DNA from 3 places in the Pseudoalteromonas sp. GABNS16E genome. Region 1 is predicted to be linked to each of the others. Evidence: predicted binding sites of a transcription regulator. Region 1 holds the regulator's gene; each other region holds the start of a gene.

Region 1 (10,477 bases):
GTAGCGATACCTGCGCCTCACCAAAACGCGCCACTAAAGGCCCTAGTGCCAAAACAGAGGCGCGCATTTGCTTAACTAAATCATAAGGAGCAAGCGTTTTATTAACGGTTGCGCCATCGATATACAGTGTATCGCCTTGCCAATTTATAGTTGCGCCTAAGGTGCTTAAAAGCGCCTCAGTGGTCACAATATCGCGAAGGCGAGGAACATTCGTAAATGTACTTTTACCATCGGCAAGCAGTGCGGCAAACAAAATTGGTAATGCGGCATTTTTAGCGCCAGAAATAGTTACTTCACCCGCAAGTGAAGTGCCACCTTGAATTACAAACTGATCCATTAAGAGGCCTTAACTATTGAGGTAAAATAAATTTTTGTTCACGCTTCCACTCAGTTGGCGTAAATGCACGAATTGATACAGCGTGAATTGTACCGTCTGAAATAGTATTCATTAATGGGCCATAAACTAGCTGTTGCTTTTTAACGCGGCTTAAACCGTCAAAGCACTCACCTACTGCAATTACTTCATAATGGCTACCATTGGCTTTTACTTTTACTTCAGATAATTGAAGTTCGTCGCGTAATAATGTTTCGACTTGGCTAGTTTCCATAACTCTCACTCAAATAAAGTTGTTACCTGACCCAACTGCATTAAATTTTGCAATTGCTCAGGTGGATTTTGCAATTCAAGGCGTGTGCCCTGTTGCTTAAATTCAGCAAAAGAGTGAATTAACCAAGCTAAGCCCGCTGTGTCAACCCTCATTACCTCACAAAGGTCAAAATAGATGGTTTTATGCTTACTTAATGACTTGGCGTTCAGAAGCTGTTCATTGCCAATTGAGCTGCGGGTAAGTTCACCACTTACCCTATAGTGCTGCTCATCTACTTGGCTAATTGCCAATTTAGTCATTGCTGTTGTTGCCTCTAAATTGCACAGGTAACTGGCTCTTTTGCTCTAGTAATTTACTTACGTGTGCAATACCTTGCTGGCGTAAAATACCTTGTAGCTCACTTTGTTTTGCATCGAGTAAGCTAATTCCTTCTGCAATCATATCGTATGCGCGCCACTCGCCGCTGCGATCTTCACGTACTTTAAAATCAATTTTTATGTCAGGCTTGCCATCTTCTGTAATTTTAGTTTTTACTACAACTACATCTTTGCCTTTAAATGGCTGCTCTGCGCCAAATTCTACATGTTGGTCAGTGTATTGAGTAAATACCCCCGCGTAAGTAGCAACTAAATAGCTTCTAAACGCGCCAATAAATTCTTGGATATCTTTAATTGCTTTGGCTTTTTCGGCTTCATCGGTAATTGCACGCACTTTAGACACTTCACTACCCAACACACGAAGTGCTGCATATTTGTAGTCTATGTAAGGCATCAGCTCTTCTTCTACAATAACACGAAGGTGCTCTTTATCTTTAGTGATAAGCGGTTGATCTTTTTTAATGCGCTCAAATGTATGCTCTGCTACCTGACGCACCATCTTGTTAGGATCTGTCAGTTTAACTTCGGCTGCGCTAACACTTTGCACAGCTAGGGTTGCACTAAGTGCAATAACGGCTAAAAACTGTTTCAACATAATAATTACTCACTACCTTGGTTGAATAAAAACTGCCCAATTAACTCTTCTAAAACAAGTGCAGACTTAGTATCTGTGATTGAATCACCATCACCTAACGCTTTGCTCTCTACGCCAAATAACTCATCGATTGCTTGATCTTGTGCGTTTTCGGTCACTGTCTCACCTAAACAGCGCTGCTCTGCTGCATTAGGAGAAATAACAGGGTGAATACCTAAGTACTGCTCCCCTAAAATACCCGATGTTAAAATTGAGATTGAGCTAGTGTCTGAAAAACGACATAAATACTGTGCATCTATCGTCATATTTACCACAGGCAAAAACACCTGTGGGTGTACATAAATAGATTCAACACGGCCAATCACTACACCGCCTACTTTTACCGGTGCACGCGCTTTAAGTGAGCCGATATTTTCAAACTTTGCATTTAGCGTGTAGGTTTCGCCCGACCCGCTAATACCCGAATTAGCCACTTTAAGTGCTAACATTGCAAACGCTAAAATGCCTAATGCGACAAAAAAGCCAACTAAAATCTCTAATTTCCGTGAATTCATTATCTATACCCTATTAGCTGGTAAACATTACCGCTGTCAAAATAAAGTCAAACCCTAATACTGCCAGTGATGAGTGTACGACTGTTTCTGTTGTTGCTTTACTGATCCCTTCTGAGGTTGGGATACAGTCGTAGCCCTTATAAAGCGCAATCCAGGTCACTACCATGGCAAATACAAAACTTTTTATCATGCCGTTTAATACATCTTCTTGAAACGATACTTGCGATTGCATTATCGACCAAAAGCTGCCGGTATCTACGCCTAACCAATCAACCCCAACTAAATGAGCACCGATAATGGCAACCGCAGAAAAAATAAGTGCAAGCAATGGCATACTAATAAAACCTGCCCAAAAGCGTGGTGCAATAATGCGCTTGAGAGGGTCAATGGCCATCATTTCTAGTGAAGAGAGTTGCTCAGTGGCTTTCATTAAGCCTATTTCTGCCGTTAGCGCACTTCCAGCGCGCCCAGCAAATAATAGCGCTGTAACCACAGGGCCTAGTTCGCGTAATAAACTAAGCGCAACTAATGGGCCTAGGCTGTCTTCGGCGCCATAGCCAACCAATACAGTGTAACCTTGCAGCGCAAGCACCATACCAATAAACAAACCCGACACCATAATAATTAATAATGATTGCGAACCAACCATATAAAGTTGGCGCACTAACAGCGGTGTGCCTTTTTTAAAGTTAGGTACATTCCACAATGCATTAAAAAGCATGTTGGCAGAGCGTCCTAATGCAGCAAAACGCCCCAGCGTTTTATGACCTAACTTTTGAAATAAATCCAACATTAAGCGTTTTCTCCTAACAGCTCATCAGCATACGTTTGTGCAGGATAATGAAATGGCACTGGCCCATCCGATAATCCTTTTAAAAACTGCTGTACTAATGGAGATTCATGATTACGCATTTCATCCGGTGTCCCTGCACCTATTACGCCTTGATCGGCAATAATAATAACGTGATCGGCAATACTCATTACCTCCGTTACATCGTGGGTTACAATAAGGGATGATAAACCTAGCACTTCATTTAACGACTTAATAAGCTTTACCAATACGCCCATAGATATTGGGTCTTGGCCGGCAAAAGGCTCATCATACATAATAAGTTCTGGGTCCAGTGCAATAGCACGTGCAAGTGCTGCTCGTCTGGCCATACCGCCAGAAAGCTCAGAAGGCATTAAATCTTTAGCACCGCGTAAACCCACCGCTTGCAGTTTCATTAATACGACTAGTTTAATTAACGCTTCACTTAACTTGGTGTGCTCTCGCAGAGGAAATGCAATGTTGTCAAATACCGACATATCAGTAAATAACGCACCGCTTTGAAACAGCATGCTCATTTTGGTTCGTGCCGCATATAACTCTTTGCGCGACATACTAGGAATACTGCCACCTTCGAATAAAATATCGCCGGCGTCAGGCTTAAGCTGCCCACCAATTAAGCGTAGCATTGTGGTTTTGCCAATTCCGCTTGGCCCCATAATCGCTGTTATCTTACCTTTAGGAACACTAAAACTCATATTTTTATATATGGTTCTATCGCCTCGCGAAAAGCTAACATCCTTGACTTCTACTATTGATTGCGACAAGTCGCTCTCCGTAACAATGTTCACTCGTGCTCCTATTTTAAGGGTTTTTTAGCCAAGATGGAAAAAACAATTCGTAAGATTTTGTAATACGCCTACAAAAAGCGCTCTAAGGCTGAAGTAAATTGCCTTAACCTTTGCTTAAGCGCATAAAATTCACGCACTGCAATAGTAGACCCTGCTCTTTTGCTTATACTTTCATGTTGGCTTTTGTTACTATTCGCGCCATCTGTATTTTGAACATCTGGCTTAACATAATGGTTACCTCGTTTGTTATTTTAATTCTTGGTTTTGCTGCACTTGTGTGGAGCGCCGACCGATTTGTATACGGTGCGGCAGCGCTTGCTAAAAACTTTGGAGTCCCTACTTTAATTGTTGGCTTAACGGTTGTTGCTATGGGTTCTTCGGCCCCTGAAATGATGGTATCGGCCTCGGCTGCTTTGGCAAATAAAACCGACACAGCGGTCGGTAACGCGGTAGGTTCAAATATAACAAACATCTTACTTGTGTTAGGTATTACTGCGCTGCTACGCCCTTTGAGTGTGTCATCAAGCACTTTAAAACGCGAAATGCCGCTTGTTATGCTGGTATCCTTGGCTACGTGGTATGTATTTTCAGACAACTACTTCTCACTTACCGAAGGGGTGGCGTTGCTAGTTGCATTTGCTGTGTTTATTGGCGGCTTGATTGTGGTTTCTTTGCGCGCAAAAAATCAAGATGACCCTTTTGTCTCAGAAGCCTGCGATGAGGTTCCTAACGATGTACCAACTAAAAAAGCCGTTTTATGGCTAATTGTCGGCATGGTTTTATTACCTGTTAGCTCACACTTTTTAGTTGGTTCAGCAGTCGATATTGCTAAATACTTTGGTTTAAGCGACTTAGTAATTGGCTTAACCATTATCGCTATTGGCACAAGCTTGCCTGAACTTGCAGCTTCTGTAGCGGGTGTACTTAAAAACGAAGATGATTTAGCCCTCGGTAATATTGTGGGCTCAAATATATTTAATATTTTAGCGGTATTACCGCTTGCAGGTATTATTAACCCATCAGTGGTTGACCCGTCACTTGCAAACCGCGACATACTTATTATGTTAGGTGCTACGCTTGCGCTTATTATTATGTCATTGAACTTTAGAGGTTCTCAGCGTATCAATAGAGTAGAAGGTGGCCTATTACTCATCGCATTTTTGGCGTACCAAGGTTATATTTTTAGTCAAGTAGGGTAACAATGGCACAACTAAATTTTATAGAGCAAGGTTTACGCGTATTAAACATTGAACGCCAAGCGCTTGCTGATATTACGCAATACGTTGACGAAAACTTTCATAGTGCGTGTCAGCTCATGTTTGATTGCCAAGGCCGGATTATTGTTATTGGCATGGGTAAATCAGGCCATATTGGTAATAAAATTGCTGCTACCCTTGCAAGTACAGGCAGCCCTGCTTTTTTTGTTCACCCAGGCGAAGCAAGCCATGGCGATTTAGGCATGATAACCAAAAATGACGTGGTTATGCTTATATCAAACTCGGGCGAAACCAGCGAAGTACTTAATATTATTCCGGTACTTAAACGTCTTGGTGCAAAAATAATATCGATGACGGGCAACCCGCTCTCTACTATGGCAACACTTGCCGATGTGCACGTATGCATAAAAGTAGAACAAGAAGCCTGTTTATTAGGTTTAGCGCCTACTGCAAGCACCACTGCCACTTTAGCGATGGGTGATGCAATGGCGGTTGCGCTTTTAGAAGCACGCGGCTTTACCGCCGATGACTTTGCACTCTCTCACCCTGGCGGCAGTTTAGGTAAGCGATTGTTGCTCACTTTAAAAGATGTAATGCACAGCGGCACAAACACCCCTATTATAGGTGTAACGCAAACAATTAAAGACGCGTTAATAGAAATGTCAGCCAAAGGGCTGGGCATGACCGCTATTGTAGATAACAATCAACAGCTTGCCGGCCTTTTTACCGACGGTGACTTACGCCGTATTTTAGAGCAAAGAGTTGATATACATAGCACCGCTATTAGCCAGGTTATGACTAAGTCATGCACAACCGCCACGGCCGATATACTTGCAGCTGAAGCCCTAAACATAATGGAAAACAAACGTATTAATGGTTTAATTGTGGTCAATGATAAAAACCAGCCAATAGGCGCCTTAAATATGCAAGACCTCTTAAAAGCAGGAGTATTATAAATGCAATTTGAAGATCTCTATCAACCGCTAAGCGATGATGCCAAAGCACGCGCCAAAAAAGTAAAACTACTCATATGCGACATTGATGGTGTATTTTCTGATGGCCGAATTTACCTCGGTAACCAAGGCGAAGAATTAAAAGCATTTAATACAAAAGATGGTTTTGGCATTAAAGCGCTGATCAATAGCGGTTTTGAAGTTGCGGTCATTACGGGGCGTCACTCAGAAATAGTACAAACTCGCATGAGCAGCTTAACCGTGCAGCACATTTATCAAGGCCAAGAAGACAAACTTATTGCTTATCAAGAACTCAAAAACACTTTAAAGTTAACTGATGAACAAATAGCCTATATTGGTGACGATGGCCCTGACATGCCAGTAATGGAGCGCGTTGGCTTTGCCGTTGCAGTAAACGATGCGCACCCGCTTATTAAGCGCTTATCGCATTACACTACGCAAATGCCTGGCGGCTTTGGCGCCGTTAGAGAGCTCACAGACTTACTTATGCTAGAGAATGGCATAGCGCTTACAACACAAGGCACCAGTTCATGAATGCAGCACGCGTTATACTCAGTGCGTTATTCATCGGCTGTATGGTTTGGCTTTGGTACCCTTATTTTACCCAAACCAATGTAGCGCCAGAGCAAGAACCTGAAGTAATTGCAAAGCCCGATTACACCGCTATAGAGCTTAAGCAAACAGCCTATGACGAGCAAGGTAAAATAAGCCATAAAGTCACAGCGGCTAAAATGGAGCTGTACCAACAGCTTGGTTTTACATTTTTTGAAAAACCTATTTTCACCTTGTATAACGAAAAACAAACATGGCGAATAAATGCAGACGAAGCAACGCTTTACGAAGATAAACAACTTATTTTAGAAGGTAATGTTGTTGCTAAAAATTTAGTTGATAACGCCATGATAGATAACATCAATGCCGATAACATCGAAGTCGACATTAAAGCGCTAACAATGCGCTCTGAGCAGCCAGTGGTTGTCACTGGGCCTAATTTAAAAATTGTCGGTAAAGGCCTTGAAGCCGATTTAAAAACCGAAGTAATAAAACTAATTAACCATACGCGAACAATATATTATGACCAATAAACTCACTAAAATACTTATTATCCCATCGCTAATGCTTGCATTTAGCGCCTCTGCTGCTGAGCCTGCGGCTCAACCGCCAGCAAATCAAATTTCTATTAGTGCAGACCGTCAAGAAGGCCAACTTAAAGAAAACGTAGGTATTTTTGAAAAGAACGTCGAAATTGTGCATGGTAATCGCAAAATTACAGCCGACCGACTCGAAGTACATAAACGTGAAGACTTAGGGGATAACAAACAACTCCTTATTGCCACTGGCAGCCCAGCCTACTTCGAAGAAAAACAAGACGATGGTACCGTAATGAGTGCCAGTGCAAACGAAGTACGTTACGACGTAGCAAAGCGATTTTTAACGCTTGTTGGCGATGCTGAAGTCGCGCAAGCCGGTCAAAAAATTAATGCTAAAAGTATTACCTACGATATGCAGCAGCAGCTTATTAGCGCAGAAAAAGACGAAAACTCTACGGATCGTGTCCACACAATTTTAGTGCCTGTTGAAGCAAAAATTAAAGAAAAAACAGGTAACGAAGGTCAACCATGAGCACCTTAAAAGCAGAACTATTAGCAAAAAGCTATAAAGGCCGCCAAGTTGTAAAAAATGTAGGCCTTGAAGTAGAAGCCGGCAGCATTGTTGGCTTATTGGGCCCTAATGGCGCAGGTAAAACCACCACCTTTTACATGATTGTAGGATTAGTACCTAGCGACAAAGGTAAAATTTCTATTGATGATAACGACATTACGTTATTACCTATGCACAGCCGCGCCCGCTTAGGCATTGGCTATTTGCCGCAAGAGTCATCAATATTTAGAAAGCTGACAGTTTATCAAAACTTAATGGCTATTTTAGAAACGCGTAAAGAGCTCAATAAAGCCGCACGAGAAGAAACGCTTAACAACTTACTTGATGAATTTAGTATTCAGCATATTCGCGATAGCCAAGGTATGGCGCTTTCTGGTGGTGAACGCCGCCGTGTAGAAATTGCCAGAGCACTGGCAGCGAACCCTAAATTTATTTTATTGGATGAGCCTTTTGCTGGTGTTGATCCGATTTCAGTGTTAGATATAAAGAAAATAATAGAACATCTTAAAAACCGTGGCATTGGCGTATTAATTACCGATCACAATGTAAGAGAAACCCTTGATGTTTGTGAAAAAGCCTACATTGTTTCTCATGGGGAGCTAATTGCATCTGGCACCCCAGAACACGTATTAAATGACAAAACTGTACGCGATGTTTATTTAGGCGAGCAATTTAGGCTGTAACATTTAAGCCACACCTACAAGCATCTGCTAATATTAATTATAACAACATAAAAGGATTGTTAGAGATACATGAGGCAATCATTACAGCTGCGCATGGGCCAGCAACTTACAATGACTCCACAATTGCAACAAGCGATTCGCTTGCTGCAGCTCAGTACATTGGATCTCAAGCAAGAAATACAAGAAGCACTTGATAGCAACCCGCTATTAGAAGTAGAAGAGCAAGATTACACGGAAGAGTCGGCTGGAAAAAATGAACAAAAAGCAGATACGGATGATGTAACCGTAAGCGCATCGGCTGACGATACAACCAGCGAGTACGAGCAAGACAGTGGCGAAGCTTTAAATAAAGACACCGTTAGCGATGATATGGCAATGGATGTAACTTGGGATGAGTACATGAGCGCAGCCCCTGCTGCATCCTCAGGCCCAATGCCGGAAGATGAGTCTATTTATCAAGGTGCCTCTACTGAAACGCTACATGAGTATTTAATGTGGCAGCTTCAGCTTACTCCTTTTAGCCCAACTGATGAAGCCATTGCTATTGCCATTGTAGAAGCTGTAGATGACTCGGGTATTTTAACGCTAAGTTGTGAAGAGATTTTAGAGAGCTTTAACCAAGAAAACGATGACGAAGTTGAAGTTGAACTTGATGAAATAGAAGCCGTTTTAAAGCGTATTCAGTTATTTGACCCTGTAGGTATAGCCGCGCGCAGTTTACAAGAGTGCTTGTGCATTCAGCTAAACCAGTTTGATAAAGACACCCCTTTTATAGAACAAACTAAAATGATCTTAACCGATCACATTGATCTATTAGCGGCACGCGACTATCGTACATTAATGAAAAAGACTAAGCTTAAAGAAGACGAGCTTAAAGAGGTCATGACCCTAATACATACCCTCAACCCAAAACCTGCAGATACAATAGTAAGGGAAGAGTCGGAGTATGTAATACCAGATGTGTCGGTTAAAAAAATAAAAGGCCGCTGGGTGGTAGAGCTAAATCCAGATAGCATGCCAAAAATACGCGTAAATAGTCAGTACGCGGCTATGTCACGTACCGTAAAATCAAGTGGTGATAGCCAATTTATTCGCTCTCACTTACAAGAAGCTAAATGGTTTATAAAAAGCCTTGAAAGCAGAAACGACACGCTGCTTAAGGTAACTAACTGTATTGTAAAACAGCAACAGGCATTTTTTGAACATGGCCCCGAAGCCATGAAGCCAATGGTTTTAAACGATGTTGCTGAAATGGTAGAAATGCATGAATCGACAATTTCGCGTGTTACTACGCAAAAATATATGCATACGCCACGTGGTATTTTTGAGCTTAAGTATTTTTTCTCAAGCCACGTAAGCACTGAAAACGGCGGCGAGTGTTCATCAACCGCAATACGTGCCCTAATTAAAAAGCTAATTGCCGCGGAAAACTCAGCTAAACCATTGAGTGATAGTAAAATTGCGGATATATTGGCAGAGCAAGGAATTAAAGTAGCTAGACGCACAATAGCAAAATACCGTGAATCGCTAGCTATTCCACCGTCAAATCAGAGAAAGAGTTTGATATAAGACGTAAAAAACAAAGAGGAAATGCTTATGCAACTAAACCTAACTGGTCGTCACGTAGAAGTAACTGATTCACTTAGAGACTATGTAAATAATAAATTTGCAAAGCTAGAAAGGCACTCAGATCATATTAGCAATGTGCATGTCATTCTCGATGTAGAAAAACTCAACCAAAAAGCAGAAGCGACTATTCATGTAAGTGGCGCAGATTTATTTGCCTCAACAGAGCACCAAGATATGTATGCCGCTATAGACTCGTTGATTGACAAGCTCGATCGTCAAGTCATAAAACATAAAGAGAAGCTTGCTAGACACTAATATTATGAAATTAAGTACATTAGTATGCCAGGACTGCAGCAAAGCTGCGGTCCTTTTTAGTAGTAAAAAAAGAATTTTAGAGTTTATCAGTGAGCTTGCTCATGAAAAGCTCCCCTACTTACCACAACAAGATATTCTTAATGCGCTGGCAAGTAGAGAAAAGCTAGGCAGTACTGGCATTGGCCGGGGTATCGCCATTCCTCATGGCAGAATGGGTGGCGTAGAAGAGCCGCTGGCTTTAGTACTTGTTAGCGACACGCCTGTTAACTTTGATGCTATTGATAACTGCCCTGTTGATATTTT
Region 2 (10,477 bases), on a different contig from region 1:
ATTGGATTTAATATCGCTTGCTAAAACACGGCCAACACTGTGCATTATTGAAATGGTTTCTGCGGCTTTATCAACGTTAATAGCGCTTAGCATGTTACTAATTGCGGTTTCTACTGGTAATAAACCAGGTGCATTGCATACATCGTTCATATATATTGTTTTTTATAATGTGTCTGATTTTTAAAACAATACTTATAATGTTAAAGCTTTACAATACATGGTGTGGTTATTTGTTATTACTGTTAGTGGTATTTAGCAATCCTCTTAACGCAAAAGAAACGCTGCATATAGCCGTTGCGAGCAATTTTAAACCTGTGCTGCAAACGCTGGTAACTAACCCAGCCCTAAAAAATATTAATATTAAAATATCAGCTGCTTCTAGCGGCGTATTACACTCTCAAATTATGCACGGTGCACCGTACGATATTTTTTTATCAGCCGACGCTGCACGCCCACACGCACTTATCAAAGACGGCTTTGCACTCAAAAATAGCTTAACTACCTATGCGATAGGTTTATTAGCGCTGTGGCAGCCAAGCAACTCAGTTTTTAATAATAAATTAGCCATTGCTAATCCAAGGTTTTCGCCATATGGGCAATCATCGGCGCATTATGCTAAAAACTATATAAAAACACCGTATGAATTCGTGTATGCAAATAATATTACCCATGCGTTTCAATTTGTAGAAACAGGCAATGCCGCTAAAGGCTTGGTCGCGTTATCTACGTTAAAGTCGGCGTATCGCAAAACTAAAAATAAAAAATATTTAAATTACACGCTTATCGAACCTGAAAAATACCCTGAAATAACGCAGCAAGGCGTTATCATAAGCGCTACTAAGCATTTAACGGCAGCTAAAAAATTTATGGCTTTTTTAAATGACCCCTCAACCGCAAAAACATTATTAGAGCTTGGCTATAAAGCAAAGGAAAATGATGTTAGCAAGTGATGTAACAGCGCTGTGGCTTACAATTAAACTTGCCTTTATAACGGCTGCTATTTTGTTGATTATATGCATTCCGCTTGCATGGCAACTAGCCAGTTATAAAGGTAAGTTAAAGCCTATATTAGAAGCACTTATAGCAATGCCTTTGGTGCTGCCGCCTACGCTAATGGGCTTTTATTTATTGGTATTGTTTTCACCTACTCATGCATTTGGCCAGTTTTGGTTTTGGCTCACGGGTACGCAGCTCGCGTTTAGTTTTCAAGGGGTGGTTATTGGTTCGTTATTTTACTCTCTCCCTTTTGTGATGCAGCCGTTACTGGCGGGCTTTAAACAAATAAATACTACTTACAATCAAGCTGCTATTGCCTTAGGGATCAGTCCATTTAAGCGTTTTATGTATTTAACGTTACCGCTATTAAAGCCAAGCATAGGCAGTGCCTTTGCACTGGGCTTTGCCCATACATTGGGAGAATTTGGTTTAGTGCTAATGATTGGTGGCAATATACAAGGCGAAACCCAAGTGGTGTCTATTGCGTTGTACGACCATGTAGAGTCGCTTAATTATGGGGCAGCGCACCAATTGTCGTTGGTATTGCTAGCAATCTCGTTTGCGTGTTTAGTGTTGTTGTTTAAATTTAATAAAACCGTGATAAACGGAGCTGCTAATCGTGCTTAAAATACAATGCCATCAACGTTTGGACGATTTTGAATTACATGTTGATTTAGCTATAAATCAATTTGATATTTTAGGGGTGTTTGGCCCTTCGGGCTCGGGCAAATCGAGCTTATTACAGGCGATAGCAGGGCTTACTACGGCGCAAAATGTGTGTATAAATAATCATAATATTACCCATTTAAAGCCCGATAAACGCCTACTTACTTTACAGCTGCAGTCGTGCCCGTTATTTCCACATTTAAATGTGATGGGTAATTTACTGTTTACTCACAAGCATTGTAAAAATAAAAGTAACAACCTAACGCCTGATCAGGTAATTGATTTATTAGCACTAAACCCATTACTAAATCGTGATGTGTCGGGGCTTTCGGGCGGGGAGAGCCAGCGCGTAATTTTTGCAAGAACACTACTAAGTGGGCAATCTGTTGTTTTACTTGATGAGCCATTTAGCGCCTTAGATTGGTCAACGCGTTTTACTATGTTGGGGGCTATTCAACAACTTAATAAATCCCATGGTATTAAATTTATTATTGTCAGCCACTCTTTAAAAGAGCTACTTTATTGTAGTGATACATTACTTCATATAGCGAAAGGCAACGTGCTCCAGTGCGGTGCAACACAAGAAGTGGTGCAAAGTATTTATACAAATAAGAGCCAAACGCCACTTAGTATACTTAGTTATAGTAAGCCTGAATTTAATGATGCTTTTGGTCTTTACCAGCTTACTCTTAGTAATAGCCAACAGCATTTATATGCAGTGCCTTCGCTGGTAAAACAAAACCATAAGTTAATTATAGAAAGCAGCCAAATAACCTACAGCAAAGTAAAACCAATTAACGAGAGCAGTGCAAACGTGCTAATAGGTATGCTTGAAAATGCCCAGCAGCTTGATGAGCAATGGCTACTTACTGTTAATGTAGATACTCAATTACTGTATTGCGCGGTGTCTAAAAGGCAATGGCAGCAAAGTGCTGTAAGCCTAGGCGAGCAGATTTACTTGACAATAAATAACCTAGAAACGCTAAATTAGGCTCTAAAGAGCAGTCATGCATTTACAATGTACTAAATTAAGCACTGCAAACAGAGCAGTGCTTATTTTTAACAATGTTAAAACGGTTAAACTCCATACTTAAACCATCTACAAGTAATAGCTGCTCGGTGAGTTTACTAGGCAGTTCTGCAATAATTTTAAGTGCTTCAGTCGCTTGAATACTACCAATAAGCCCTACAATAGGGGAGAGTACGCCTGACTCTGAACAGCTTTGAGTTTGTTCGCCAAAGAGCTGTGACACACACCCGTAGCAATGGCTATTAGGCGCCATTGTAAAGCAAGCTACTTGTCCCTCTAACCTTATGGCAGAGCCCGAAACCAAGGGCGTACGGGTGTTATAGCAGGCGCTGTTGAGCAAATTACGTGTTGCTAAGTTATCAGTGCAGTCAATAACTACATCTACTTTGCTAAGTAATTGTTCAAGCTGCGAGTTTTCATTTAAAAATTCATCAATAGTGTGGATCTCTATTTCATCATTTAACTGAGTTAACTGTTTTTTTGCACTGTGGGTTTTTAAGCACCCAACATCACTTTGTTTATAGAGCACCTGCCTTTGCAAGTTAGTTGCATCAACCACATCGTTATCTACAAGCGTTAACGTACCTACGCCCGATGCCGCTAAGTACTGCGCAACTGGGCAGCCTAATCCACCTAACCCCACAATAAGAGCATGACTTTGCCATATTTTTTCTTGTCCATCTATATCTAGCTGAGGAAGCATAATATGGCGAGAATAGCGTAATTGCTGCTGATACGTTAAAGGGGGTTTTTGCATTAATGAGTTCTCATAATTTTTTTTAACAATACCAATTAGTTAAAACCTAGAGCAAGTAAAGCTTAAAAATTCTTTGCACTGTTTACGCCCAACAAAGCTGCTTAAATAGTGCAAAGCGAAATAAATATTAATTCCCAAAAATATAAGTAACTGAAAAACCTACCTATTAATTGTTGGCTTAGTAATTGCTGAAAGCGGTTAACGTTAATTTAACAATCGTCGCAGTGTTATTACTACCAAAGTCGTACTCACTGCTTAAAATAATAATCGTTACAAGGAAAAAAACATGCAACCGAGTTCTGGGTTTAATCTCATATCGTTTAGCGGAAAAATGAAAATACTACATTTAAGCTGGATGGTGTTTTTTATCTCTTTTTTTGTATGGTTTAACCATGCTCCATTATTAGGGGCAATAGCGGGCTCGCTAGGTATAACTATGGCACAGGTAAAAACGCTTCTCATTTTAAATGTGGCCTTAACCATTCCCGCGCGTGTTGTTGTTGGCATGCTGACAGATAAGTTTGGCCCGCGTATTGTTTATGCCGCTTTACTTATTTTATGTAGCATACCGTGTTTTATGTTTGCTATGGCAACCACGTTTGAGCAAGCCGCTATCGCGCGTTTTGCACTAGGCTTTATTGGTGCAGGCTTTGTAGTGGGCATTCGTATGGTGAGCGAGTGGTTCCCGGCTAATGAGCTTGGTACGGCAGAAGGTATTTATGGTGGCTGGGGTAATTTTGGCTCGGCTGCCGCTGCCATGTTACTACCTGTATTAGCGCTTATGTTTGGCGGCGACGATGGCTGGCGCTATGCCGTTGGTTTAACGGGCGTACTTAGCGTTATTTTTGGTGTTATCTGGTACATAAACGTAACCGATACACCAAAAGGGGGGACGTACTTTAAGCCTAAAAAAGTAGGCGCAATGGAAGTAACCAGTAAAGGTGACTTTGTATTATTGCTTATTATGAAATTACCTATGTATGGCGCACTGGCTTTACTTACTTGGAAGTTGTCTCCTACAGGCGCTAATTTAATTTCTGCCAATTTTGTTTTAGCCGTTTATGCATTCTTAGTGCTGTTATACGCCTACGAGGTATATAAAACCTTTGATATAAACGGACATATCTTTAAACAACCCGTGCCAGAATCGCACCGCTACGAATTTAAGCAAGTAGCTGTACTTAATATTTTATATTTTACCACCTTTGGCTCAGAGCTGGCCGTAGTATCTATGCTGCCATTATTTTTTATGGAAGTGTTTGGCCTCGATATGGTGTACGCAGGTTTACTGGCCTCTGCTTATGCGTTTATGAATTTAGCCTCGCGACCAGGTGGGGGTTGGATCTCAGATAGAATGGGTCGTCGTAAAACACTTATTGTTCTTACCTCAGGGTTAGCTGTTGGTTACTTTGTTATGGGCTTAGTTGACGCTAGCTGGCCACTTTGGCTTGCAGTAGCTGCTGCCATGGCGTGTTCGTTCTTTGTGCAAGCTGGTGAGGGGGCGGTTTTTGCTGCTGTGCCACTTATTAAACGCCGCTTAACAGGGCAAATTGCAGGTATGACAGGCGCTTACGGTAACGTAGGCGCGGTGGTGTATTTAACGGCGCTTTCATTAGTGGATTACCAAACTTTCTTTATGATTATTGCTGCCAGTGCATTGTTAGGATTAGGGGCGTTATTTTTCATGAAAGAGCCAGATGGGCACATGACAGAAGTAAACGAAGATGGCTCCGTTGAACTTATTTCAGTGACTTAAGGCAGCGTTAACCATGTTTGATGAAACCCAACACGCTCAAGTTCGTAATAATACGCTAGATGTTTCTTTTGGTGGGCACAGTGCCGCGGGCATAAAAGATGAAAATCAAGATGCGTTTGCTGCTTTAAATACTGAGCACGAACAACAAGAAACAAAAGGCGCTATTGCGTGCTTAGCGGATGGGTGTTCATCGGCTAAAAATGCCAAACAAGCATCGCAGCTCAGTGTTACTCATTTTATAAATGAGTATTTAAATACACCCGACAGCTGGGCGGTCAAAAAATCGGTTTCTAAGGTTTTAGCTAGCTTAAATCAGTGGTTATATTCGCAATCAGTCAACTATAACCACTTAGGGCAACGCCAAGCTGATTGGATGACCACCTTTACGGCGCTTATATTAAAATCAGCTACGGGGTATATATTTCATTTAGGCGATACTCGCATTACGCGTTTACGCGATAATCAAATGGAAGCGATAACGCGGGATCATAAAGTAAATGATACGCTCACTCGTGCTTTAGGCGCGCAGTCACATCAAGAAATTGATGTTTACGAAGTTGACCTAAAAGCCGGTGATATTTACATACTGACTTGCGATGGTGTGCATGATGTATTGCCCTATAGTGAAATTGCCAACGAAATAAACGCCCATAACAACTTAGAGCAGGCAGCAAAGGCCATTACCTCACGCGCTATAGCACAAGGCAGTGATGATAATGTGAGTTGTTTATTAGTGAAGGTAAATAGCATTGCACAGCAAAATCTAGATGAGCTTTATCAATCGTTAACGCAGCGCAAAATACCACCCGCATTAGAGGTTGGCCAAATAATTGATGGATATACGGTTATTCGTAAAATCAACGAAAGCAGCCGATCGCACATTTATTTGGTACAGCAAGCACCTGATGCACCGCCCGTTGTATTAAAGGCACCCTCGGTTAATTTTGAAGACGATATACACTACCTTCAAGGCTTTATACGCGAAGGGTGGGTAGGGCAACGTATTAATCATCCTAATGTAATGAAGGTTTTAAATACGCAATCGCAAAGCCGATTTTTATATCATATTTGCGAGTACATGGACGGACAAACCCTCAGTGACTATAAGCACGACGTCCCTTATTTAGAAATAGCGCAAGTGCGCAGTATTGTAGAGCAAATAGTGCATGCGCTAAGGGCTTTTCAGCGATTAGATATGGTACATCGTGATTTAAAGCTCGATAACGTGATGATAGATGCTCACGGTAAAGTTACGTTAATTGATTACGGTACTGTAAGTGTTGCGGCTATGGATGAGTCGGTTAAGCAAATAGCCGATGACTGCCCGCAGGGGACTATAGATTATACGGCTCCTGAAACACTTATTTCGCTGCATGCCGATTTTAAAAGCGATATGTTTTCGCTTGGGGTGATTGCTTATGAGTTATTGTGCTCGAAGCTGCCTTATAAAACATTACCGGCAAGTCATACCCCTAATGATTACAGCCACTGGCAATACACAAGTATTCGCAAGTACCGAGCCGATATACCCTTTTGGTTAGATCAGGCTTTAATGAAAGCACTTGCGCCAAAACCAGCGCTCAGATACCACGCATTTTCTGAGTTTTTAACAGATATTAGTAAACCTAATCCACATTTACAGAGCTCAGCCAACAAAATTTCAATAATGAAACGCGATCCAGTATTACTCTGGAAGAGCATTTCGCTGTGTTTATTTATCATTTTATTGTGCGTGCTCATAATTAAAAACTAAGAGACCAACATGTTAAATTATAAAAATAACTTACCTATTATTTTAATGATAGGGTGCATTGCTGCGCCTTCTATTAGTGTTGCAGCGCAAACCGACCTTAATTTTAGGCTGCGTTATGAAAGTGCAGAGCAAGATAACGCACTAAAAGATGCCAGTAGCTTAACGCTGCGTACTCGCCTTACTCATAAAACGGATGAAATGAATGGCTTTTCTGCTTTATTAGAGGTCGAAGATAGCCGAAGCCTATTAGGTGTAGACGATTACAACAATACGCTGGGTAAAAATACAAATTACTCAGTAATAGCCGACCCTGAAACCACAGAGATAGATCAGGCTTTTGTTAAATACGCAAAAGATGCTTTATCAATTAAAGTAGGTAGGCAAGTAATAGCACTCGATGGACAGCGCTTCGTAGGCCACGTTGGCTTTAGGCAAGACAGGCAAACCTTTGATGCTGCAACAGTAAATTACACCTTTAATGATATTAACTTGCACTATAGCTACATAAGTAAGCGCAACCGTATATTTGCTGATAGCAAAGATATTGATGCATCCGATCACCTTATCAATGCAAGCTTTAAAACAAGCCTAGGTAAGGTGGTTTTATACAGCTATTTATTAAGTGACGACGCAATAGATAATGACAGCTTAGATACCTATGGTGTTTCTTTTAATGGTAATAAAACGCTCAGCGATATTAAATTTTACTATAAAGCACAGTACGCCACGCAATCAGCATCAACGAGTATGAGTGATTTTTACGCTGATTACTATGCGTTTGAAGGCGGTATTGATTTAGGCGGTTTAAGCATTGAAACCGTTACTTTAAAAGCCGGTATTGAGTCACTGGGCTCTGATAACGGCGATTATGGTTTTGCCACGCCGCTTGCCACAATGCATAAATTTAATGGCTGGGCCGATACGTTTTTAGCAACCCCAGCACAAGGGCTTGATGACACTTATGTAAGTTTAAATGGTAAAGCTTACGGCGGTAAATGGCTGTTTGCGTATCACAGCTTTGATGCCAACGATAGCGCCAATGGCGTTGATGATTTAGGCACAGAGCTAAACGTATAATACGTAAAGCCTATTAATAAAACCTATGCCGTAGGCGCAAAATATGCTGATTATTCAGCAGGTGATAGCGCTGCAGGCAAAGTTGATACCCAAAAACTGTGGGTATGGGTAAGCGCTAAATTTTAAGTATTTAACCTAAACCCTCGTTATTTAGTTTAAAGCGTTACAAGTTGGTGCAATAGCGCCAGCTTGTGGTGCTTTCACTTCTTTTTTACTGTGTTAACTAAGTTAAGTTATTGAAATTTAATGCTTATATATCTGGCTTGCATATTGCTATAACCAACACATAATAAATTATACATTTAAAGTACCCATCTAAAGTTAAGTGTATTTTAAATCAAACAGGTGATTTAATGCCAAGCAAGCAGCGTGTTGTAGTTGTCGGAAATGGAATGGTTGGCCATCATTTTGTACAACAGCTAGTATCACAACAAGGTGATACTCAAAATATGGAGATTACCGTACTCAGCGGTGAAGACCGACTCGCTTATGACCGCGTGCAGCTTTCGTCTTTTTTTAAAGGTAAAACCGAAGACGATTTAGCACTTACCTGCAGTAAAACCTATCAAGATTGGCAAGTGTGCTTTCATACTGATTCTAAAGTGGTTGATATAAACCGCGATGCAAAAACAGTCACTACTGCAAAAGGCAAAACATTTGAATACGACAAGTTAATATTGGCTACCGGTTCATTTGCATTTGTACCCCCCATTCCAGGTAAAGACCGTGAGCATTGCCTAGTTTACAGAACCATTAACGATTTACACGCCATAAAAAATTCTGCACAGGCCAGCAAAGTGGGCGTAGTAATTGGCGGCGGTTTATTAGGGCTAGAAGCTGCCAACGCATTAAAGCAGCTTGGCTTGCAAACCCATGTAATAGAATTTGCACCACAACTTATGGGCGTACAAATAGATGGTGCTGGTGGTCGATTGCTTAAAAATAAAATTACCGAGCTGGGCGTTACAGTGCATACATCAGTGGCGACAGAGCAAATTATAGAGGGTGAAAACAGCCGTTATAAAATGTGCTTTAAAGGGGGGCAAACCCTAGAAACAGACATGATTGTATTTTCGGCCGGTATTCGCCCATACGATAACCTAGCTCGTGAGTTTAATTTAGAAATAGGTGAGCGCGGCGGCATCGTAATAAACAACCATTGCCAAACGAGTGATAAAAACATATACGCCATAGGCGAATGCGCCCTTTGGAATAACTTTATTTTTGGCCTTGTAGCACCGGGCTACGCTATGGCAAAAGTAGCGGCGGGGCATGTTTTACAACAGCTGTTTTCAAACAAAGCTTTACACACTACCTCTAACAATTTCTCAAATAGTGCTGATGAATTTAGCGGTGCCGATATGAGCACCAAGCTTAAATTAATGGGTGTTGAAGTAGGCTCAATTGGTGATGCTCATGCACGCAGTGAAGGCGCAATTAGCTATTACTTTGAAGATCAACTAAGCGGTATTTACAAAAAAGTAGTCACTAATGAGCAAGGCAATAAGCTCATAGGTGCTGTACTGGTTGGCGATACCAGTGATTACGATAATTTATTGCAGTATCACTTAAATGGCATTGAGCTTAGTGTGCCCGCAGAGTCATTAATAATGCCGCTTGCAGGTGACGCGGGCGAGCTAAACGCTGATGATTTACCAAGTGATGCCATTATTTGTGCGTGCCATAAAGTGACAAAACACACTATTGAACAAGCGGTTATACAAGGTTGTAGCGACTTAAATAAAGTGCAGCAAGCCACTAAAGCAAGTACGGGTTGTGGAGGCTGTGAAAAACTAGTGCAAAGCGTTATTAGCAGTGCACTTAATAATAAAATAGCCACGCTAACTCCAGTAGATGAGCCTGTATCACAGAGCGCTTAACGCAAATAATAAGAGAGCAGTATGGAAACATTAAACACATGTTCAAACACACCTTTGCTTAAACAAACCACCTGCGCTTATTGTGGTGTAGGCTGTGGGGTTGATATTTCATTATTAAATAATACCCCAACAAAACTTGAAGGCACGCGCGAGCACCCCGCTAATTTTGGCCGCTTGTGTGTTAAAGGCACGCACTTGCTTGACACCACAGGCAGTGATAACCGCTTAACATCGCCCCTTATTGATAACGAACCCGCCAGCTGGGATACGGCAACTGATTACGTTGCCAACAAATTTAACGCCATTATTAAAGAGCATGGACCGGAGTCGGTTGCGTTTTATGTATCGGGGCAGTTACTTACTGAAGATTACTACGTTGCCAATAAATTAATGAAAGGCTACATAGGCTCAGGCAATATAGATACAAACTCAAGGCTTTGTATGTCATCGGCGGTTGCCGGTTATAAACGTGCGTTTGGTGAGGACGTAGTACCATGTACCTACGAAGATTTAGAGCAAACTGAGCTACTTATTTTAATTGGCTCAAATGCAGCATGGACAC
Region 3 (10,477 bases), on a different contig from region 1:
TAAAAACCGCTATGTAGCTATTTTACAAGTGGTTATAAAACAATCAAGGCGCAAATAGCGCCTTAATTATTTATTTGTGGGGTTTAATAGTTAGCCAAATAAACCTTTTAGTTTATCTTTAACTTTGTCCTTGGCTTTTTCTTTTGCTTTCTCTTTGGCGTCATCGAGCTTTTGCTTTGCTTCATCTTTAAGCGCGTTGCTTACATCTAGCTTAAAGCCAACGTCATGAAATGGGCCTTCTATACGCAGTGGGATTTTAAAGCCTGTACTATCATCTGTAGTGCCTTGCCCTTCAATCGAATCAACAATGCCGGTCACTAAGCGATAATCAACATTGGTTTTAGGCAAATCTACATCGCCCTCACCTGTAATACGAATAAGTGGGCTCATCAGCGATAGGTCGTTATTATGGCCCACGCCATTAGTAAAGTTAAAGCTACCGGTGAGCGCAGAAAAATCTGTTTGCTCTGATTCTTCAAAGCCTGTATCTAGCCCTTCACTCACAGCTCCAAGGTTACCAGTAATAAGCTCTTTGCCTTTGCGAACCATCTCAGCCACGTTTGCGCCTTTAACAGCACCATCGGCAAATTCAAAGCCAACCTTGCCATTTAATGCATTAATAAAGGTTTTTTGACTTTGCCCAGTTGTGGTTAAATTCCAATTTAATGACCCTTTACCCATAAGCTTATCAAAGCCAGCCGCATCAGTGAGTAACGGTTGTGCGTCTATGTCGGCTAAATCAAAATTTGTGCTTATTTTATACGGCGTTTGCTGCGCATTTATGTTGATAACCCCTTTACCAGTGCCCTCATATGCTTTAAAGCTATCTAAGCTTAATTTAGCAACGCTGTTGTTTAAATCGACTGTAAATTGATTAGCACCTAGCTCAATATCGTTAGCTTTTAAACCGCTTGAGCGAATAACTACATTAGCATTAAGTGCATTTAATGCGCTTAAATCAATTTTAGTATCGTCCCAAACAATCGGCTGCGCGGCTTTAGGTTCTTCGCTTTGCGGCGCTTGCTGCTTAGCGACTACCTCCGGTAAGTAGGGATTCAAATCAAGCATACCTAGGTCTATATCAGCATTAACCGCTAGTTTATTGCCTAAGTTTACTTCACTTTTTCCTTTAATCTCTAATTCATCTAGGGTAGCAATCAGCTCTTCTAAGTTAAACGTATCATCTATAAGATTCATTTTACCGTTTACACTAAACGCATTAAATGCATTTTCTTTAGCGTTTAAGTCTACCCCTTGCCAAGTTGCTAGCTCCTTAACAGAGTCGCCACTTAGCGCTAACTCGCCTTTTATATCTTTACCTTGGCGAGCAATACTGCCGATAAAAGTAAGATCGACCAAGCGAGAGTCTACGCTTTGAGTAACCTCAAACGTCGCCCCTTCAATTGCTTTTGCCGGCGTATCAAGTTTTACATCAAGCTCAAAGCGCTCTTGCATATATGTAATGCCGCCTTTGATCTCTAGTGTTTTACGTAGTGAAGGAAGTAAAATAGCCAATTCCAAGTCACTAATTTGTTGTTTAGCGCCTGTTTGCCCATCTAGGTAAGTAAACGTACCACCGTAAATAGCCACTTCACCTAACTCTATATCAAAGTTCTCTGGTAGTTTAACTGACTCGCCTGATTGAGTTTGCTCTTGCGGCTGCTCTGCTACAGCATCAAACAACTGCCAGTTAGCTTTACCGTTTTTATCAGTTTCTAATAAAATATTGGGCTCGTTAATAACAAACTTATCTAGTCTGAATTCGCCGCCAAATAACGATAACCATGGTATATGCACAGCTAATTGCTCCATACTTGCCATGTCGTCGCGCGAGCCTGTCTGCATGTTTGCAAAGTGCACATCGTTAAGCTCTAACTTTAATGCAGGAAATACACTAAGCGTTTTATCACCTTTAATAGTAAGTGTGCGCCCTGTTGTTTTTTCAACCTGCTCAGATACTTTATTAAAAATAGTATCGGTTGGGATTAAAAACGGAGCGGCAATAATTAACGCAATACAAAGTAAGAGTATTACACCAACAATTTTGAGTAAGGTCTTCATGATCATCCTTTCAAACGTGCAAATAATGTTCTTATCATAGCGAGTGTTAGCTTTAAAATCATTGTCGTTGTGACAAAAAAGCACTTTATTGTAATTTATTTAATTTGAAATGAATTTATGCTTAAAAGTAAACGTTGCGAAATTGGTGACTAAAAGTAAAGCTCATCAAGTTTAAATCTAACCAAGTATTAAACCCTACAACATTGCATCCCTTGAATTGTTAGGTATGATGCACGGCCCTGTTGCTATTGGCGTATTTGCGCTAAAATAAAGCAGCTAAAAAATGTATCTACTCGGAGACTCTACAAGGCATGAAAAAACTGCTAATTTCACCGTCAAAAATGGCGCTAGGCGAACAAGAAAGTCAAATTTACCAAAACATCTTGAAGCAAGCTTCAGAACTAAGCCTAAACCTAATGGCCGTGAAAGTAGAAAACCACCCAGAGGATTTCTTAGGCTGGTGTTATGAGCTGCTAAGTGCAAGTAAAGACCGTATAAATTACGATTTACTAGAGCCACAACAACTGCCAGTTTTAAAAAAGCTGCATGACCAGTTAACCTCTGCAATTAGCTTTTTACAGCTTAAAACACTACGTGTAGCACCTTGGCCTGTTATTAGTATGTTTGTAGAACAACATAAAGAACTTATTGCACTCGACGAACAGCTTCGCCTTACTACGTATTTGCACAGCATTCGTGAGCAAGCACTAAAAGATATGATCCCAGAGGATTTACTGGCATTTAGTGGTAAACACACTGCCACGCTCGACCCAAGCACCTATAACTTTGATGTTGAATGGTTCGCATCAACAAAAAGTGCAAAGGGTTTTCATCAAATGCTAGCCGACTTGCCTGGCGCGTTTGACGATGCACTTGCTAACATCCCGCTTGAAGGTGATGTGAGCGAAGCTGATTACCAACAGTTTGTTGTTGCTTATTTACTTGCCTTTAACGGTAGCGATGAAAAGCCAACCCTTGCTCCTGCTACACGTTTATTAGCAATGCGCCGCCCAGATGTGTTTACGCCGATTAGTAATAGCCGTCTTGATGCATTATGCGCAGCTTTAGGTATTACAAAATTAAACAATCGCGACTTTGAGCGCTACTGGCAAGATATAGTACAAAGCATTCATGCTATGTCGTGGTTTAAAATGGCTAATGGCAGCAATGAACTAGAAGAGCAACTAGTTAGTATAAAAGCGTTATTACCGTGCTTTTTTTACTATGCAGATGCCAGCACGGCCGACAACTCAAATTATATTAAGCTATTAAATAAACCTAAACGCAGCACAACAAGTGCAGGAAAACCACAGCGCAGAGGTAAAGAGTCAGCCGAAATACTTGTAGACAGTGCACTTGCAGCCGATGACATTCCCGAGCATATTCGTAGCAAACGCGACTCTATTATTAGCGAAGTACAAAAAGGCCGCGGAGTAAACGAAACAATTAGTCTTATGCGCACTATATTTGGCTAAATCTACCTAACCTAACTGTATTTTTCTGGTGCAGTTAGGTTAATTTATGCACCAGCAATGTGCGTTTTTTAATTAACCTCCTCAATTATCCCCTCTTCTAGAACTTCTCAACATATTGTTTTATAAAAGTAAAAAAACAGTTTTATAGAAATTATTTTAAGCTGGCACATACAGTGCAATTGCATTCCCAGTTAAACAATAAAACACCGCCAGTCAAAGGGTTGCCAATAAGAGAATAAAAACCTAGGCGATAAAAATCATATAACGGGAAATGGACATGCTAAAACTAAAAAAAACCATCGCAATTAGCGCAATAGCTTTATTAGGTGCTACATCTTTAACATCAACAGCCGTACATGCAGAAGTAACAGCAAACGCAGCGGCTACGTCTAACTACTTATGGCGTGGTCAAGAGCAAACTGGGGGCGATGCTGCTATTTCTGGCGGTATTGATTACGCTGACGAGTCAGGCTTTTATGTAGGTACTTGGGCATCAAATGCTTCATGGGCCGATGAAATGACTTACGAGCTTGATGTTTACGCGGGTTTTGGTGGCGATATTAACGACACATTTAGCTACGATGTAGGTTACATTTATTACGCTTACCCAGATGCAGCTTCTGAGGCAGATGCTGATTTCTCTGAAATTTACGGTAGCATCAGCGCAGAAGGTTTCACCTTTGGCGCTGCAATCCTTGCCACTTCAGCGGCAGATGGCGATGGCACCGACTTTGGCGATTCATTATACCTAAATGCCGATTACAGCTTTGCTGTTGGCAGCAATGGTACTGAGGTTGCGCTACACTTAGGTCACTACTCTGGCGACTTTATAGGCGATGATAATATTATTGATTACGGTATCTCTGTATCAAAAGATGGTTTTACTTTTGGCGTATCTGACACCGACATGGATGAGTCAGATGTTAAAGTTTACGTTGGCTACGCTGTAGACTTTACGCTTTAAAACAAAATGTGTTACTTGCTGCAACACTAAGGGCCTTTTGGCCCTTTTCTCGTTTAGGGCACCTAAATACTCACAGCGCCTTTTAATTTTAGCGACTAAAGCACCTTACTATATAACCCACTTCGGTTAATCGCCGAGCTCCTCGCTGCTATTACCTCTTTTTACCAATATGCTAATTCGCTTTATTAAGCTTTATTGCGCATTGGTATTAGCAATTCGCTAAAACAAAAAAGGCCGCATTAAATGCGCCCTTTCCGTTAATCGTTAATCATTAATCATTAAAACTTAGCTAGGTTGTTTTTACTGTCTTTATCTACAAGCTTAATGTACGGGTCTACCCCTGCGTACACTGGCTTTTCTTTTACTTTTAGCTCAATAGCATTAGTACCAGAGACTATTTGATGCTTTTGCGAGTAAATCACAAAGTCTTCAGCGAGAAGGTTTTCAGGATCATCGCTAAATAATGCAATATCAATTAGCTCATCGAGTGGTTGCTCGGTTTCTTCACCTTGTCCATCGGCATGCTGCTTAGTTGCTTCAACGTTCAGTGTTACTGTATAAAAACCTTCGCTATCAACATCATCTGTAACCGACACTGCTTTCATTTCAAGCTCATAAAGCGTTATATATTTAAACTGATCATCAATAAAACGTTGCTCCGCTTGCGTTGCGTCTTGTTTTAAATAGCTAAGTAAATCAAGCGTAGTTGGGTATGGGGCTGATTGGTATTTAAACTCATTCAAAAACGCTTTAAGTGCGGCATTTAAGCGTTCTTCACCTAATCGGTCATACAAAGCCATCATCGCAACTGAGCCTTTATTGTAATGAAGATATTGTTGAGACTGCGTTTTATACAGCGGCATTTCTTCAAAGGCTTCGCCTGTGCGGCCCATTAAGTATCTATCTAACTCGTACTTTAAGAATTTACGAAGCTTCTCGGCGCCAAAGCGTTTTTTTAGCACCATAAGCGCACTGTATTGGGAGAGCGATTCTGAAATAACGGCGCTGCCTTCTACATTAGCCCCAGATACTTGATGCCCCCACCATTGGTGTGCAACTTCATGTGCGGTTACATAGTAAGGTAGGTCAACTTTACTCTCATCTCTTAAGTCTGTAATAAAGCCAATACTTTCTGAGTAAGGTACCGTATTGGCAAAACTTTGCGCAAACGAGCGATACTTAGGAAACTCAATAATACGAAGCTGATTATGCTGATATGGCCCAAAGGCTTGCGTGTAGTAATCTATTGAGTCTTGTACCGATTCAATCATACGGTCAACATTCCATGCATGATCTTTGTGGTAGTACACCTCAATATTTACACCGTTATGTTCAACCTTTTTGCTTTCAAGCTCCGCCGAAAGAACAGAATAAAAGTTTATAATTGGAGCATCCATTTCATAAACAAAAGTACGTCGTACGTCTTTTACACTTTCACTTTTTAAATAACCAGGTGTAATAGCAAATTGTGACTCATCGGTGGTTACTGTTGCCTTGTAGTTTATAAAGCCATTAGCAGGCCCAAACTCATTTTGCGTATAATAGCGGCTGTCTTCTAGTTTATGTGCGCGCTCAAGCTCGGGTAAATCGTGCTTACGGCGCTCATACTTATCCGCAATTTGAAAATACTTTTGATAACCAAAATTTGGGAATAATTCTCTATTATTTACAAATGTACCGTTATGCACGAGTTGAGTATCAGATCCTCTATCAACAAAACCGTCGTGTTCACGAGTAACAGAAAGCTCACCTTCGCGTACTTCATTAGGCATTAGCGGTTGTTCAAACTCAAACCATACCATGCCAAAATCGGTCAGACGCTCAACTATTTTTCCGCCCGCCATTTTTACATCCCAGCTTTTAGATTGGCTAGGCTCGTTAATTAACACACGGGTTATTGGCTCGTTTGCGGTATTGGTAAACTTAATTTTAGCCACGGCATTTAAAGCACGTTTTTTAGGATAAATATCAATGTGTAAATCAACATCAGTTATTATAGGCAGTGGCAAGTCTTTGTATTGTGAAAACTCTTGCTCATACCTTACTTGTAGCGCTTCGTTATCATCACTTGTTACAAACTCATTGATTACACGGGTGTTGTAATAAATGTTATAACCCGCGCCCACAAATACCAATAAACTTATAACGGCTGCAATCTGGCCTTTTAAAGACATGTTGTAACGCACTAAAGATAAACGCGTACGCAATGTTTGCGATGGACCACGGTGCCATAAAGCAAACCCTACAATAGCTAAAAACACACTCAATGCACCCCAATATAGGGTATACCAATGCGCGCCTTGTAAAAAATGCCCGTAACCATTTATGTCTGAATACGGTACGCTGCTGCTTTGCGAAAAATGATACATATGATGCTCAAACCCGTAAGCACCCATTACCATTTGAGCAATGTAATACAGAATAAACAAACCCATACCTATGTATTTATTAGGGCTAATTATTTGTAAAAAGAACGCCAATATAGCCATCATAATTAAAGGCAGTAATGTAAGGTAGCCCAATCTAAATAAGTACTGGCCAAGCTCTAAGTTAAATTGCCCCTTAAATAGTTGCACTGCAATGGTAAACATCATGCCTACTAAATAAAGGCCACAAACCGCAGTGATTAGCGCAATAATTTTAGATACCCAAAACACACTGTTATGCACCGGGTAGCTGTCAACAATATCGCCCATACCACTGTGGCGTTCTCGCCAAACCAGCTCTGCGCTGTAATAAGCAATAATAATAAACATAAATATAGCGGAGGCGTTTTGAATAATGCCCACCATGTTTTGTGTGAGCGGCCAATCTGTTGTGCCATATGCGCCAATAGGCGCAAAAAGTGGTGCGAGTAACGTAATAATGCTGACACCCGCTAAAATCATAAAAGGAGCACTTAATATAACCTGCTTAAGCTCAAATAAGCTGCGCATTACTAATTGCGATTGCGTATTGACCCCTTTTGACTTGTAATTTTTAGCGCTGCTAATAAGTGCTGCTTGTTTATTTTTTACAAACGTAGAAACAGCAAATTGCTTTTTCTGTTTTTTACTTACTACGCGATTAGCTAACTTTCCGAGGCCAAAAAACATCGCTAAACTTATTGCTACCCATAAAATACGGTTAATTAAAAAATCGCCCGAGAGCGTTAACACTTCAGTATTTTTATCACTTACAGTCCAGTAACGGGTTAAGTCAATTAACGACCCTGTGCCAAATGGGTCTGCGTAAACAACAATATTTCTAAACGCTAAATCGTCAAAATAGATACTCGCCAATTGGTAACTTATATAGATCACCACGGCCGTTACATATACCGCCATTATGGTTTTAAAATAAACCGCCACACTATTAAAAATAGCACTGAGGACCAATAAACTTGGCACTGCTAAATATAAGAAAGGCGCAGCGTAATATATAAACTTATTAGGGCCTACTAGCTCACTATCAAGCCAGCCAACCAACAAGCCAAACTGAGTTCCCAAAAACACGCCTAATGGCACAGTTAAAAAAACAACGAGCACAACCAAGTAAGCACCAAAAAAACGTCCTGATTGATAAGCAAGCGGGTTAACCGGCTTACTAAACACCAGCTCATCCATTTTGGTCTCACTATTGCGAATCGCTGAGCTTGCAACAAAGTTAACCACTAAAAACATAGCAAGCGTACAAAAGGTAACCGTTAAAAGCATAATGGTATAAGGCGAGTTCATATGAACATTAGCCCCACCTAGCGGAAACTTACTACTGGAGCTTATAAAAAACGCCATAAAAAAGAAGATTAATGAGGTCACATAAAACGAAGGCTGGCGCACAAAATAGCGCAGCTCAAACGCGAGCATATTAAAAAACATAGCGCCCCCTTATGCTACTTGGCTGTTACGATGATTAAGCAACGTAGAAAAATACACATCTTCTAGGTTTGCACTGCTGAGCTCAAAACCTTCAGGGGCTTCATTGGCTAATACATGTAATATGGTTTGCCCTGCAAATAAGCGTTTTGAAATAACAGGCAGTTGCGGCTCAAGCTCTAGTGCTTCTTCTTGGCTCATGGCTTTACGCCAAATTTGGCCTTGGAGTTTATCGGTAAGGGTAATGGGGTTACCCTCTAATAATATTTTTCCGCCTGCCAGTACGGCCATGTTTGGGCAAAGCTCTGCCACATCTTCAACAATGTGGGTCGATAATATAACGACTTTTTGCTCGCCTAAGCTTACTAGCAAGTTATGAAAACGATTTCGCTCTTCAGGGTCTAGGCCTGCTGTTGGTTCATCAACAATTAGTAAATCAGGGTCACCTAGTAAGGCTTGTGCAATACCAAAACGCTGGCGCATACCGCCCGAAAAGCCACTTACCGCTTTTGAGCGATGTTGATACAAATTAGTATGTGCAAGCAAGCCTTCTACCGACTCTTTACGCTCGCCTTTGTTATGAATGCCCTTTAAAACAGCCATATGGTCTAGCAAGTCGTAAGCACTTACGCGAGGGTAAACACCAAAATCTTGCGGTAGGTAACCTAAACGTTGGCGCAAAGCCTGTGGGTCTTTAAAAACATCAATACCATCAAACGTGATTGAACCCGAATCGGCAGATTGCAACGTAGAAATAGTACGCATTAGTGATGATTTACCCGCGCCATTTGGCCCTAGCAGCCCAAACATTCCTTTTCCTATAGATAAATCAACACCTTGTAGTGCATGTACGCCATTATCGTAGGTTTTAGATAACCCTGTTATTGATAGCATTTTTACTTCCTTGAATTTTAATAGTTTTTTTATTGCGCTTTTTATACCACATTAAAAAAAGGAACATAAGTTACGCAGCGGTTAATTTTGTAACAATAAATAAACACGATAGGTAATAATACTTGCCTCGCATTTATTCAGTCGGTATAAAAACCACACACACTTTATAAGAAGCGTAAAGCCATGCAAAAACATCAAAGCCAACCACTAAACGACTTTATAGAATACCCTCACGATGAAATGCTAAAACGCGCAACCGAATTTTTACAAACCAGCCAGCGCCGCCATAGTATTCGCAGCTTTAGCGACCGACCTGTGCCTAAAAATATAATTGAAGCCTGTATAAAAGCAGCAGGTACCGCGCCAAGTGGAGCGAATCATCAACCGTGGCATTTTGTGGCTATAAACAGTAGCGATGTAAAAAAATAAATAAGAGAGGCCGCCGAAAAACTAGAGCGCTCTTTTTATGAAGGCAGAGCAGGTGAAGAGTGGCTTGATGCGCTAAAACCATTAGGTACCGACGCCAATAAACCCTATTTAGAGCATGCGCCTTGGCTTATTGCAGTGTTTAGTCAAAAAAAAGGCGGTGTGAATACGGATGATAAAAACACCAATTATTATGTGCACGAATCAGTAGGGCTAGCTACTGGGTTTTTAATACAAGCCCTGCATCGCTGTGGCTTAGCTACGCTTACCCATACACCTAAACCAATGAGTTTTTTAACCGACATTTGTAAGCGCGACAAAGACAACGAACGTCCTTACATGTTACTTATTGCGGGCTACCCAAGTGACGATGCAACTGTACCTGCCCATGCACTTGATAAAAAGTCGCTTGATGAGATTGCCACTTTTATTTAAAGCAAATTACTCAGCGGTACTTTGCTTACAAAACCATTCGTATAGTAACGTAATAATCGACTCAACCTTTGGGTCGATTAACGAATAATAAATTGTGTGTCCCTCACGGCGATTTGCCACTAGCTGGGCTTTACGTAAACTCGCCAAATGCTGAGACAAAGCAGACTGCGCCAACGGAACATTTTGATTTAACTCACCCACACTTTGTTCACCTTGCAATAAACTACATAAAATCATTAAACGGTTTTTATTTGCCATTAATTTTAAAAATTGCTCTGCCTGCTGAGCGTTTTCTGCAAGTTGTTCAATATTCATTGTGATACTTAATTATTTTGCGTGTTTTAATTATAGACTTTTACATTAGCAAG

The links. Region 1 encodes sigma-54, which starts transcription at its own class of promoters, with help from an activator protein. Its sites were predicted from a motif close to GTTGGCACGNNNNTNGNNT; they were not measured.
Region 2: PSI06_RS07270 (NarK family nitrate/nitrite MFS transporter) is a predicted target of sigma-54. The motif match lies at 3,622-3,640, and genes of this name have one in related genera.
Region 3: PSI06_RS12130 (TorF family putative porin) is a predicted target of sigma-54. The motif match lies at 3,697-3,715, and genes of this name have one in related genera.

The regions. Positions count from the first base shown of each region.
Region 1 covers NZ_JAQREZ010000016.1:17,776-28,252, forward strand. The annotation lists gene murA (UDP-N-acetylglucosamine 1-carboxyvinyltransferase) at 1-337, opposite strand, end outside; gene PSI06_RS08715 (BolA family protein) at 351-608, opposite strand; gene PSI06_RS08720 (STAS domain-containing protein) at 614-907, opposite strand; gene PSI06_RS08725 (MlaC/ttg2D family ABC transporter substrate-binding protein) at 900-1,580, opposite strand; gene mlaD (outer membrane lipid asymmetry maintenance protein MlaD) at 1,586-2,134, opposite strand; gene mlaE (lipid asymmetry maintenance ABC transporter permease subunit MlaE) at 2,148-2,927, opposite strand; gene PSI06_RS08740 (ATP-binding cassette domain-containing protein) at 2,927-3,730, opposite strand; gene PSI06_RS08745 (calcium/sodium antiporter) at 3,985-4,953, shown strand; gene PSI06_RS08750 (KpsF/GutQ family sugar-phosphate isomerase) at 4,956-5,927, shown strand; gene kdsC (3-deoxy-manno-octulosonate-8-phosphatase KdsC) at 5,928-6,479, shown strand; gene lptC (LPS export ABC transporter periplasmic protein LptC) at 6,476-7,030, shown strand; gene lptA (lipopolysaccharide transport periplasmic protein LptA) at 7,020-7,568, shown strand; gene lptB (LPS export ABC transporter ATP-binding protein) at 7,565-8,290, shown strand; gene PSI06_RS08775 (RNA polymerase factor sigma-54) at 8,360-9,859, shown strand; gene hpf (ribosome hibernation promoting factor) at 9,887-10,174, shown strand; gene PSI06_RS08785 (PTS sugar transporter subunit IIA) at 10,179-10,477, shown strand, end outside.
Region 2 covers NZ_JAQREZ010000012.1:36,911-47,387, reverse strand. The annotation lists gene moeA (molybdopterin molybdotransferase MoeA) at 1-150, opposite strand, end outside; gene modA (molybdate ABC transporter substrate-binding protein) at 198-950, shown strand; gene modB (molybdate ABC transporter permease subunit) at 937-1,623, shown strand; gene PSI06_RS07280 (ATP-binding cassette domain-containing protein) at 1,616-2,653, shown strand; gene PSI06_RS07275 (HesA/MoeB/ThiF family protein) at 2,691-3,449, opposite strand; gene PSI06_RS07270 (NarK family nitrate/nitrite MFS transporter) at 3,736-5,205, shown strand; gene PSI06_RS07265 (bifunctional protein-serine/threonine kinase/phosphatase) at 5,219-6,958, shown strand; partial or broken gene PSI06_RS07260 (alginate export family protein) at 6,968-8,161, shown strand; gene PSI06_RS07255 (FAD-dependent oxidoreductase) at 8,389-9,915, shown strand; gene PSI06_RS07250 (nitrate reductase) at 9,937-10,477, shown strand, end outside.
Region 3 covers NZ_JAQREZ010000027.1:39,527-50,003, reverse strand. The annotation lists gene PSI06_RS12140 (AsmA family protein) at 91-2,061, opposite strand; gene PSI06_RS12135 (hypothetical protein) at 2,373-3,536, shown strand; gene PSI06_RS12130 (TorF family putative porin) at 3,814-4,500, shown strand; gene PSI06_RS12125 (ABC transporter permease/M1 family aminopeptidase) at 4,779-8,357, opposite strand; gene PSI06_RS12120 (ABC transporter ATP-binding protein) at 8,367-9,248, opposite strand; partial or broken gene PSI06_RS12115 (nitroreductase family protein) at 9,432-10,109, shown strand; gene PSI06_RS12110 (ArsR/SmtB family transcription factor) at 10,116-10,424, opposite strand.